3 regions of the Pseudarthrobacter sp. MDT1-56 genome follow, and region 1 is predicted to be linked to each of the others. Evidence: riboswitches for the same ligand, from Rfam matches in the RefSeq annotation. Region 1 holds a riboswitch; each other region holds the start of a gene.
What was found. Region 1 has a riboswitch for S-adenosylmethionine ahead of AC50YC_RS12020 (bifunctional o-acetylhomoserine/o-acetylserine sulfhydrylase). Riboswitches for the same ligand answer to the same signal wherever they lie in the genome.

Region 1 (3,265 bases):
TCGGCGTTGGCGGCGGACTGGCCGTGCCGGATCATGATGATTTTCCCGGGCGCACTCATAAACCCCAGCATAGGCGGCAACGCCGGTAAGGCAGGGCCAACCAAGACCGGGCAAGATAGGAACATGCTCGTTCCCTCCCGCCGCCGCCTGCGGTTAGAAGTCTGGATCGTCCTGGGCCTGTCCCTGGGGCAGTCCGCCGTGTACTCGGTCGTCCAGTTGCTGGACAAGCTGACCCGGGCGCCGCTGGCGGAGGGGACCTCCACGCTGAACCGTTCGCAAAGCAGCCGCGAATACTTCGACCTCACCTACCAGCTGCTGGATATCTTCTTCGCCCTGGTGCCGGTGGTCCTGGCACTCTATTTCCTCACCGACCACCGGACGTCCGGCCTGTCCGGCGGCGGCAGCCACGGCGTCACGGCGTTCCAGAAGCTGGGGCTCAACTTCGCCCGCCCCGGCAGGGACCTGCTGCAGGGGTTCGGCCTGGCGGCGCTGATCGGTATCCCGTCGCTGGGACTGTACGCCGCGGGCCGGGCACTGGGCATTACGACGGAGATCATCCCCAGCGCGCTGGACGCCTACTGGTGGACCGTGCCGGTGCTGGTCCTCTCCGCGATCCGGCACGGGATCGTGGAGGAAGTGATCGTGGTGGGCTACCTGCTGGACCGGCTGGGCAAATTCGGCTGGAGCCTGCCGCTGGCCATCTTCACCAGTTCCATGCTGCGCGGCAGCTACCACCTCTACCAGGGCTTCGGCCCGTTCATCGGCAACGCCATCATGGGCGTTATCTTCGCGCTGGTCTACACCAAAACCCGCCGCCTGATGCCGCTGGTGATTGCCCACGCCGTGCTGGACATCGTGGCGTTCGTCGGTTTCAGCCTCTTCGGCAGGTCCATCGGGTTGGGCTGAGCCGCGGGCCGGGCAGGCGCGCCGGGAGTTAAAAGTTATCGGCCGCCATCGGTGGGTGACGTCATTGGCACCCGCTGATGGCGGCCGAAGTGTTGGGCGGTGAAGCGTCAGATGGTGACGGCTCCGGAGGCCGTCTCGAACGTGACGGAGAGGATGCCGGGCGTCCCACGGGGGGCGAGCCAGTTCACGGCCACGTCCTCCAGCGGCTTCTCGACCGGGACTCCGAGCCATTCGGTGACACGCTCCGCCGAGCCGGCAATCGTGAGGGCGGACATCTTGACATTGCTCTCGTAGGCCTTGGACGGGTGGAGTTCCGGATCGCCCTCCCACTTGAGCATGTAGGGCACCTGGGGATCGGCGATCAGCCCGAGGATGCCGATCTGCTTCCAGACCAGTTCGCGGCCGTCGGGGAACTTGCGGTTGCCGTTGACGGCGGCGCGGCCGAGCCGTTCCTCGAACGGGGCGAGGTCGTCGACTTCGACGCACCAGCCCATCCAGCCGCCGCCGGCTTCGGAACGGGCGCGGACGGCCTGGCCGAAGGGGGCCTTGTCGGACGCGGGGTGGTTCAGGACCTCCACGACCTCGAGATACTTGTGTCCCGCGAGCGGGATGATCATGTTGCGGGTCCCGAATCGGGGGTGTACTCCGCCCTTCACGGCTTCTACGCCGAGGGCAGACGCAATTCGTTCGGTGGTGGCAGCGAGGCCATCTTGTTCACAGGCGTAAGAGACGTGATCCATGCGCATGCCCTCATCTTGACACTTTGTGATGCGGCTCTCAGCTTAGGCTCTCCTAACCGTGGTGGGATGTCATTTTTGGGGGCTCCCCGCCGGGTGCGGCCCCGCGTCACGGCGGGGAAGTGGCCGGTCTTTTGCGCCCCGCCGGCCGCGCAACTTCATCTTCGTCACAAAGCTATCCACGGCCCGCAACCGGTTCCTAGACTGGGGTCAGGTCATGAGTGCCAGCGCACAGCCCCGGCTAGCTGGCCGGCAACCCTCGTCACGCGGTGGGGTGCCCCGGGTGAAGACCTGGCCGTCCGGCGCCCGCCGGAGGGCAAGCGCGGCGCCAGTGCCGACCCGGGCCAGGGGGCTCCGGGGCTGCCTGTGCCCGGTCCCCTAAGGAGTGTCCCGATGTCCAGTGCCTGGTCCTTCGAAACCCGCCAGATCCACGCCGGCCAGGAGCCGGACAGCGCCACCGGTGCCCGGTCGTTGCCGATCTACCAGACGACGTCGTTCGTCTTCCCCAGCGCCGAAAGCGCCGCCAAGCGCTTCGCCCTCGCCGAACTCGCGCCCATCTACACCCGGATCGGGAACCCCACCCAGGACGCCGTGGAACAGCGGGTGGCCAGCCTGGAAGGCGGACTGGCGGCGCTGCTGCTGAGCTCCGGACAGGCCGCGGAGACCCTCGCGATCCTGAACGTTGCCGAGGCCGGCGACCATGTGGTGGCCAGCCCCAGCCTCTATGGCGGCACCTACAACCTGCTGGCGCACACGCTGAAGAAGTTCGGGATCTCCGTGACCTTCGTGGAGGACCCGGACAACCTTGAGCAGTGGCGCGACGCCGTGCAGCCCAACACCAAGTTGTTCTTTGGCGAAGTGGTCTCCAACCCGCGCCAGGACGTGCTGGATATCGAGGGCATCTCGCAGGTGGCCCACGAGGCCGGGGTCCCGCTGATCGTGGACAACACGCTCTCCACGCCCTACCTCATCCGCCCGATCGAGTGGGGTGCGGACATCGTGGTGCACTCCGCCACCAAGTACCTCGGCGGCCACGGGACCGCGATCGCCGGCGTGATCGTGGACTCGGGCAACTTCGACTTCGGCAGGGACCCGGAACGCTTCCCCGGCTTCAACACCCCCGACCCCACCTACAACGGCCTGGTCTACGCACGGGACCTCGGCAAGGACGGTGCCCTTGGCGCCAACCTCTCCTACATCCTCAAGGCGCGCGTCCAGTTGCTGCGCGACCTCGGCTCGGCGGTGTCCCCGTTCAACGCCTTCCTTATCGCCCAGGGCCTCGAGACCCTGAGCCTGCGCGTGGAGCGGCACGTCGCCAACGCCACCCAGGTTGCGGAATGGCTCGAGGCCAGGGACGACGTCGAATCGGTCGCCTATGCCGGGCTGCCGTCCAGCCCCTGGTACGAGCGCGGCCGCAAGTACGGCCCGAAGGGGACCGGCGCCGTCGTCGCCTTCAACATCGCCGGGGGAGCGGAGGCCGGCAAGCGCTTCGTCGACGCCCTCGAACTGCACTCGCACGTGGCCAACATCGGCGACGTGCGCTCGCTGGTCATCCACCCGGCGTCGACCACCCACAGCCAGCTTTCCCCCGAACAGCAGACCGTCGCCGGCGTGAACCCGGG
Region 2 (3,265 bases), on a different contig from region 1:
GCGCGGGGCACGACGGCGAGGAACTTCAGCAGCGGCTTCAAACCTGCGGAAATCTGGTCCGGCGTGAACTTGCCGTTGGGCTCGCCCGGGACGTACCAGGGGTGGACGTTCCAGGGCATGACGTACTCAGGGCGCAGGCCAAGCTTCCACTGGACGCCGAGCAGGCGGGTGGCCGCTTCCTCGTCCCCGGCGGTGATGAAGCCAGACTCATCCTCGGTTCCGATGTTGGAGAAGAGGCTGATGATGCGGCACTCGTCCACGTCGTGCATCGGGTCCACATAGGGGACATTGGTGCCAGCTTTGGTCGCCTGCAGCGTGTCGCACAGCTCGTTGACAGCCGCGACGCTAGGTTCGTAGCGGCGGCTCAGAAGCTGTTCGCGGGAATTTTCAGTGGCCAAGGCTGTCATATATTGCTGAGTCTCCTGCGGGATTGGTGAAGCTGCCAGACCGTACGCGGGCACGCCGAGCACCGGGCACGCCAAGTACGGTGTGGTTTGAAAATGTGGTGTTGACCGATTCCTGGTCGATCTTTATTAGTCTATCAAGCCCTGCGAAATGACGTTTCTTCCCGGCGCCTGGTTACCAGAGCCGGGTGGTGGCGCGGCGGGCGCCTTCCCCCAGGGATTCCAGCTTGGCAAAGGCGATTTGCGGGTGCACGCGGCCGCCAAGACCGCAGTCTGTGGAGGCAATCACATTTTCCCGGCCCACCAATGTGGCGAAGCGTACGATCCGGTCCGCCACCAGATCGGGGTGCTCGACGACGTTGGTGGCATGGGAGACGACGCCGGGGATGATGACTTTTCCGTCGGGGAGCTTGGTGTCCTCCCAGACGCGCCATTCGTGCTCGTGGCGGACGTTGGCGGCCTCGAAGGAGTAGCCGCCCGCATTGATCTGCAGCACGGAGCCGATGATGTCCGCGAAAGGAATGTCCGTGGTGTGCGGGCCGTGCCAGGAACCCCAGCAGACGTGCAGCCGGATCTGCTCCTGGGGAAGGTCTCGCAGGGCCCAGTTTGTGGCTTCAACCCTGAGCTGGATGAATTTGAGATAGTCCGCCAGGCTAGGTTCCGGGTTGATCTGGTCCCAGCTTTCGGCCAGCGACGGATCGTCGAGCTGGACCGTGAGCCCGGCGTCGATGATGGCCTTGTACTCCTCCCGCATGGCGTCCGCGCAGGCGTACAGGAGTTCCTCGTCGGTCTTGTAGTACTCGTTGGCGACGCGGGCGCAGGAACCGGGAGAGAGGGAGGCGACGAAGCCGTCGGTCAGCCCGGCGGCGGCCAGGCCGGTTTTGAGGTTGGCGATGTCCGAGCCCACGAGGGCCTGCCCGGTGTAGTGCAGCGGGCCGGCAATTTTCGGCTGCGTGACACTCTTGCGGTGCGCCAGGATTCCGGAGGACGGATCGTCGTAGGCCTCGTTGAACTTCTGCCGGTCGCGCCGGTCCGGGAAGGAGGTCAGCACAATGTTGCCTGGTGTGGAGCGGTGCACCGCGGCGTCAGCCCAACGGTCCACCTCTGTCGGCTCGAGGCCGCCCAGCCGGCTGAAGGAGTAGTTCCACCACGCGCCGTAGTCCACTGAGCTGGACATCGTGTGCCCGTATTCGCCGTCGTTGGGGATACCGATGCCGAGGTCCTTCTGGCGCTGGACGATGTCCACCACGGACGTTTCCAGCAGATCCAGGAACTCGGGGGAGACGCCGTCTGCTTCCTTGGCCTCGTTCGCGGCGATGAGCTCGGGGGTGCGGGGCAGCGAGCCGGCGTGGGTGGCGCGGATATGGTCGGTGTTGTGGCGCATGGGGCGCTTCCTTTCCATCGGTCCTGGCGGTAGCACCGTTGCCGTCACATTGCTGTGTCCGGGCAGGGTTGCTGCGGCGTCAACGGTCCAGGTCCCTCGGCCGCTCGGGATGGTCAACTCTCACTCAATTCCACCGGGCGGGCTTGCGCAAGTCCGGGCGCCGGAGTTCCGCTGGCTGGACGCACGGTCGCAGGCCGTGCCCGGCGGGAAGTCCATTGGATGGTCAAATGAGCTGCCGCGACCCTGATCGGCTAAACTTGGGTGGTAAGAGCCCCGGACTCTGGCGTTGATGGATCGAGCACAGCGGTAGATTCGGGGCATTCTCATGAACGGTGCTGAGCTCCGGTGACCACCCCGGTGAGTCATACGGACTTTGGCCCGAACGAATGGGGGAGGATCCCATGCCAGCAATCGTGATCGTCGGAGCCCAATGGGGCGACGAAGGCAAAGGTAAGGCCACTGACCTGCTTGGTGGCCGAGTCGACTACGTCGTCAAGCCCAACGGCGGCAATAATGCCGGGCACACCGTCGTCGTAGGCGGTGAGAAGTATGAGCTCAAGCTCCTTCCGGCCGGCATCCTGAGCCCCAACGCGGTTCCGATCATCGGCAACGGCTGCGTGGTGAACCTTGAGGCGCTGTTCCAGGAAATCGACGGCCTCGAAGCCCGCGGCGCCGACACCTCCAAGCTGCGCGTCTCCGCCAACGCCCACCTCGTGGCGCCCTACCACCAGGTCCTGGACAAGGTCACCGAGCGGTTCCTCGGCTCCCGCGCCATCGGCACCACCGGCCGCGGCATCGGCCCGGCCTACATGGACAAGGTGGCCCGCCTCGGCATCCGCGTGCAGGACGTCTTCGACGCCTCGATCCTGCGGCAGAAGGTTGAAGGGTCGCTGCGCCAGAAGAACGAACTCCTGGTCAAGGTCTACAACCGCCGCGACATCGAGGTGGACGAGATTGTGGAGTACTTCCTGTCCTTCGCCGAGCGCCTCCGCCCACTGGTCATCGACAGCACCTATGTCCTGAACACCGCCCTGGACGAGGGCAAGGTGGTCCTGATGGAAGGCGGCCAGGCCACCTTCCTGGACGTCGACCACGGCACGTACCCCTTCGTGACCTCCTCGAACCCGACGGCCGGCGGCGCCTCCGTGGGCTCGGGCATCGGCCCCACCCGCATCTCGCGCTCCATCGGCATCATCAAGGCGTACACCACCCGGGTCGGCGCAGGTCCGTTCCCTACGGAGCTGTTCGACGACATGGGCATGTACCTGCAGAAGACGGGCGGCGAGTTCGGCGTCAACACCGGCCGGCCGCGCCGCTGCGGCTGGTACGACGCCGTGCTGGCGCGCCATGCCTCGCGCGTCAACGGTTTCACGGACTACTTCGTCACCAAGCTGGACGTGCTCACGGGCATCGAGCAGATCCCGGTCTGTGTGGCCTACGACGTCGACGGAGTCAGGCACGATGAAATGCCGATGAC
Region 3 (3,265 bases), on a different contig from region 1:
CAGCCCTTTGGTCAGCACCCAGGCGTTGAAGGCGGAAAGGGCCGGGCCGGTGTGGCGCATGAGCTGCTTGACCGGGCCCTCGATGAACTCCTTGGTGCCCAGGATCGCCCCGCCGAGCACCCGGCCCTGGCCGTCGATGTGCTTGGTTCCCGAATACACGATCACATCGGCGCCGAGCTCCCCGCAGCGCTGCAGCAGGGGGGTGGCGAAGACATTGTCCACGACGACCGTCGCCCCGGCGGCGTGCGCCAGCCCGCTCACGGCGGCGATGTCCACGATTTCCTGCATCGGGTTCGACGGCGACTCGAAGAAGACCGCCGTCGTGGGCTCCGACAGCGCCGACCGCCACTGCTCCAGGTCCGGGCCGTCCACAAAGACCGTCTCGACGCCCCAGCGGGGAAGGATTTCGTTGAGGATCACGAAGCAGGATCCGAACAGCGAACGGGCCGCGACCACCCGGTCGCCGGCGGCCAGCAGGGCCCCGAGGGCAGTGAAGACCGCGGACATGCCCGAGGCGGTCGCGAAGCAGGCCTCGGTGCCTTCGAGCAGCCGGAGCCGTTCCTGGAAAGTGGCCACCGAGGGGTTGCCGTAGCGGGAGTAAACGAAGCGCTCGTCCTCGCCGGTGAAGGCGCGCTCCGCGGCGGCCGCGGATTCGTAGACGAAGCCGGAGTTCAGGAAGACCGGTTCGGACGTTTCCTGGAAACCGGTGCGGTCGAGTCCGCCGCGGACGGCCTGGGTGTCGGCGCTCCAGCCGGCGGCATCAGGGTTGAAGGTCACTTAGTGCTCTCCGAGGTTGGTGGGCAGGCCGCGGTTCTTCCAGCCGTTGACAGTGCGCTCGCCGTGGCGGTCCGGTTCGCCTTCGAAGCCCTCAAGAATGTTGTAGGAAATGAAACCGGCGTCCGTCGCGGCAATCGCCGCGGCGATGGACCGGGCGCCGGACCGGCAAAGGAAGACCAGTTCGGTGCCTTCGCCCTCGGGAGCCTGGAGTTTCAGTTGCTCAACGAACTGGGAATTGGGGACGCCGCCGGCCAGGTTCCACTGGATGAAGAGCGGATCGTTCCGCTTGGTGCCCGCGGCCGCGGTGTCGGGGATGCCGATGTGGGCCCATTCGCCCTCGGTGCGGACGTCCACCAGGATGGCGCCCTTCTCCAGCTTGGCCCAGGCCTCCTGCGGGCTGAGGTCCCCGGCGTAGCTCACGCGTGGCCCTCGCCGTCGAACTCGAGGTCATCAACGGCGTTGGCGACGGCGGCATCGGCGCTGGCGATCGCCGCCGGCAGCACGACGGCCTGCGCCACGATGACGCTGCTGCCGTTGAAGGTGGCGGTCGGGCTGCCGTGCAGCACGTAGCCCTCGGCGAGGGCGGCCGAGACGCGCTCACAGAAGGCGCGGTCATCGGGGCCGGAAAACAGGCGGTAGGCCAGTTTTTCCTCGGCGGCACCGGGGACTGCGGGGGACGGGGCGGGTGCTGTCCCGGGGACAGCGGGGGCGGACGCGTCAGGCACGACGGATCTCCTATCTTTCACGCTTGCAGCTCGAATGGTCGATATGCCGAGTATTCACCTGAGGCACCCCGCCGCGAAAGGGAGGGTTGCCGACCGGCAAGTCAGGGCTTGGCGCCGGTTCTCATTACTCACCAAAAAACGTAACACCTGCAACGCCGGCCTGCATCGCCGCCGTCGTCATGTTAAGTAACGCTCCGCCCCGCAACGCGGGGGAGGGGAGGACTACTCGATTGTGGCGTAGAGCGCGTTGAGCTCTGCGGTGAGTTGCCGGCGCAGCTCGGGGGTGCCGATCTCTTTGCCATCGATGTGGTTGACGGGTGCGAGCAGCCGGATGCTGGAGATCAGCCAGACGGCGTCGGCGTCGTACAGGTCTCGGGGCTCCAGCGGGCCGTAGCCCAGCTCCCAGCCGGCGGCCTTGGCCGCGATGAACAAGGCACCCTGCGACGTGCCGGGCAGGATCCCGCTGTCGAGCTGGGGCGTTATCAGCCGCCGGACGGTGCGCACCCCGCCGGCACCGTCGTCGGACGTCTCCAGGTGCGCGAGCAACACAGTCGAGGTCGGACCCTCCAGCACCCGGCCGTCCGCGGAGGTGAAAATTACGTCGTCCGCGCCCTGGGCATGCGCGTAGCGGAGCGCGGCCATGTTGACGGCGTAGGACAGCGTCTTGGCGCCCATGAGCAGCCACGGGGCCCGTTCCCCGATGTCGCTGTCATAGCCGCGGTCCAGCAGGATGACGTCGACGCCGGTCTCGCGCTGGCGCCTCCCGGCGGGCCCGGGGGCGGAGGCCTGGACCCAGCAGGTGGGCGTGCCCGCACCTTCGACGCCGCGGGTCACGAGGAGCTTGACCACGAGTTCGTCGTCCTCGACGGTCCCGGCGCCCGGCACGTGCTGGCGCCGGAATTCGCCGATCGCCGTCTCGATGGCCCGGCGCCAGGTTTCCTCCGCAGGGATGTCCAGCTCCAGCAGCCGGGCCGACCCGGCCAGCCGGTCCAGGTGCGCCTGGAGCTTGCGGGGCTGCCCGCCCACGGCCAGCAGCGACTCGAAGACCCCGTCGCCGCGCGTCGCGCCCTGGTCCGTCGCCATCAGCTGCGGCCTGGTGGCATCGGCCAGACGGCCGCCGTCGAACGCCGGATCCAGGAAGACCAGCACCGGGACAGGGGCGGGGGCGGCAGCATGAGAAGTCATGGCTTCAGCTTAGTGCGGCGGGCTGCGGGATAGGATTTGACCGTTGCCCGTTCCGGAACTCTTCCGCGGGTCTGGAACTTGAGGGGTTCGTCTGTGTTGTGGCCATTTTCCCTGGCGGAAACTCTCCCGTCCTGGGTGATCCTGATCCTGACCGTGGTTGACCTCGCCATCCGGGTCCTGGCCCTCGGCATTATCCCCGGAAACCGCCGTCCCACCACGGCCATGGCCTGGCTCCTGATCATCTTCTTCGTTCCGGCCGTCGGCCTGGTCCTCTTCCTGCTCTTCGGCAACTTCCGGCTCTCCCGCAAGCGCCGGGCGCAGCAGGACGCCGTGAACACCCGGGTACGCGCCGGGGCCTCCGATCTGGCGATGGTGGAAAGCCGCTACGAGGGCCCGGAATGGGTGTCCTCAGCGGCGGAACTGAACAAGACCCTGGGCTCGCTGCCGATGGTCGACGGCAACCACGTGGAGCTCCTGCCCGGCTACCCGGACTCGATCAAGGCGATGGCGGCTGCCGTCCGGGAGGCGAAGTCGTTCGTCAACGCCGAGTTCTACATCCTGAGCTCGGACCACGTCAC

Region 2: linked by a shared signal. The riboswitch ahead of AC50YC_RS10190 (cobalamin-independent methionine synthase II family protein) and the one ahead of AC50YC_RS12020 (bifunctional o-acetylhomoserine/o-acetylserine sulfhydrylase) in region 1 are both predicted to bind S-adenosylmethionine.
Region 3: linked by a shared signal. The riboswitch ahead of AC50YC_RS16655 (DUF1737 domain-containing protein) and the one ahead of AC50YC_RS12020 (bifunctional o-acetylhomoserine/o-acetylserine sulfhydrylase) in region 1 are both predicted to bind S-adenosylmethionine.

The regions. Positions count from the first base shown of each region.
Region 1 covers NZ_JBWZCK010000007.1:197,995-201,259, reverse strand. Annotated here, with positions in the region: gene AC50YC_RS12035 (histidine phosphatase family protein) at 1-59, opposite strand, end outside; gene AC50YC_RS12030 (CPBP family intramembrane glutamic endopeptidase) at 124-906, shown strand; gene AC50YC_RS12025 (VOC family protein) at 1,014-1,652, opposite strand; SAM riboswitch class IV at 1,857-1,972, shown strand; gene AC50YC_RS12020 (bifunctional o-acetylhomoserine/o-acetylserine sulfhydrylase) at 2,037-3,265, shown strand, end outside.
Region 2 covers NZ_JBWZCK010000006.1:102,403-105,667, forward strand. Annotated here, with positions in the region: gene AC50YC_RS10185 (uracil-DNA glycosylase family protein) at 1-407, opposite strand, end outside; gene AC50YC_RS10190 (cobalamin-independent methionine synthase II family protein) at 580-1,788, opposite strand; SAM riboswitch class I at 1,800-1,904, opposite strand; gene AC50YC_RS10195 (adenylosuccinate synthase) at 2,190-3,265, shown strand, end outside.
Region 3 covers NZ_JBWZCK010000012.1:100,310-103,574, reverse strand. Annotated here, with positions in the region: gene AC50YC_RS16665 (O-succinylhomoserine sulfhydrylase) at 1-777, opposite strand, end outside; gene AC50YC_RS16660 (rhodanese-like domain-containing protein) at 778-1,197, opposite strand; gene AC50YC_RS16655 (DUF1737 domain-containing protein) at 1,194-1,421, opposite strand; SAM riboswitch class IV at 1,517-1,631, opposite strand; gene AC50YC_RS16650 (aminodeoxychorismate lyase) at 1,725-2,687, opposite strand; gene cls (cardiolipin synthase) at 2,781-3,265, shown strand, end outside.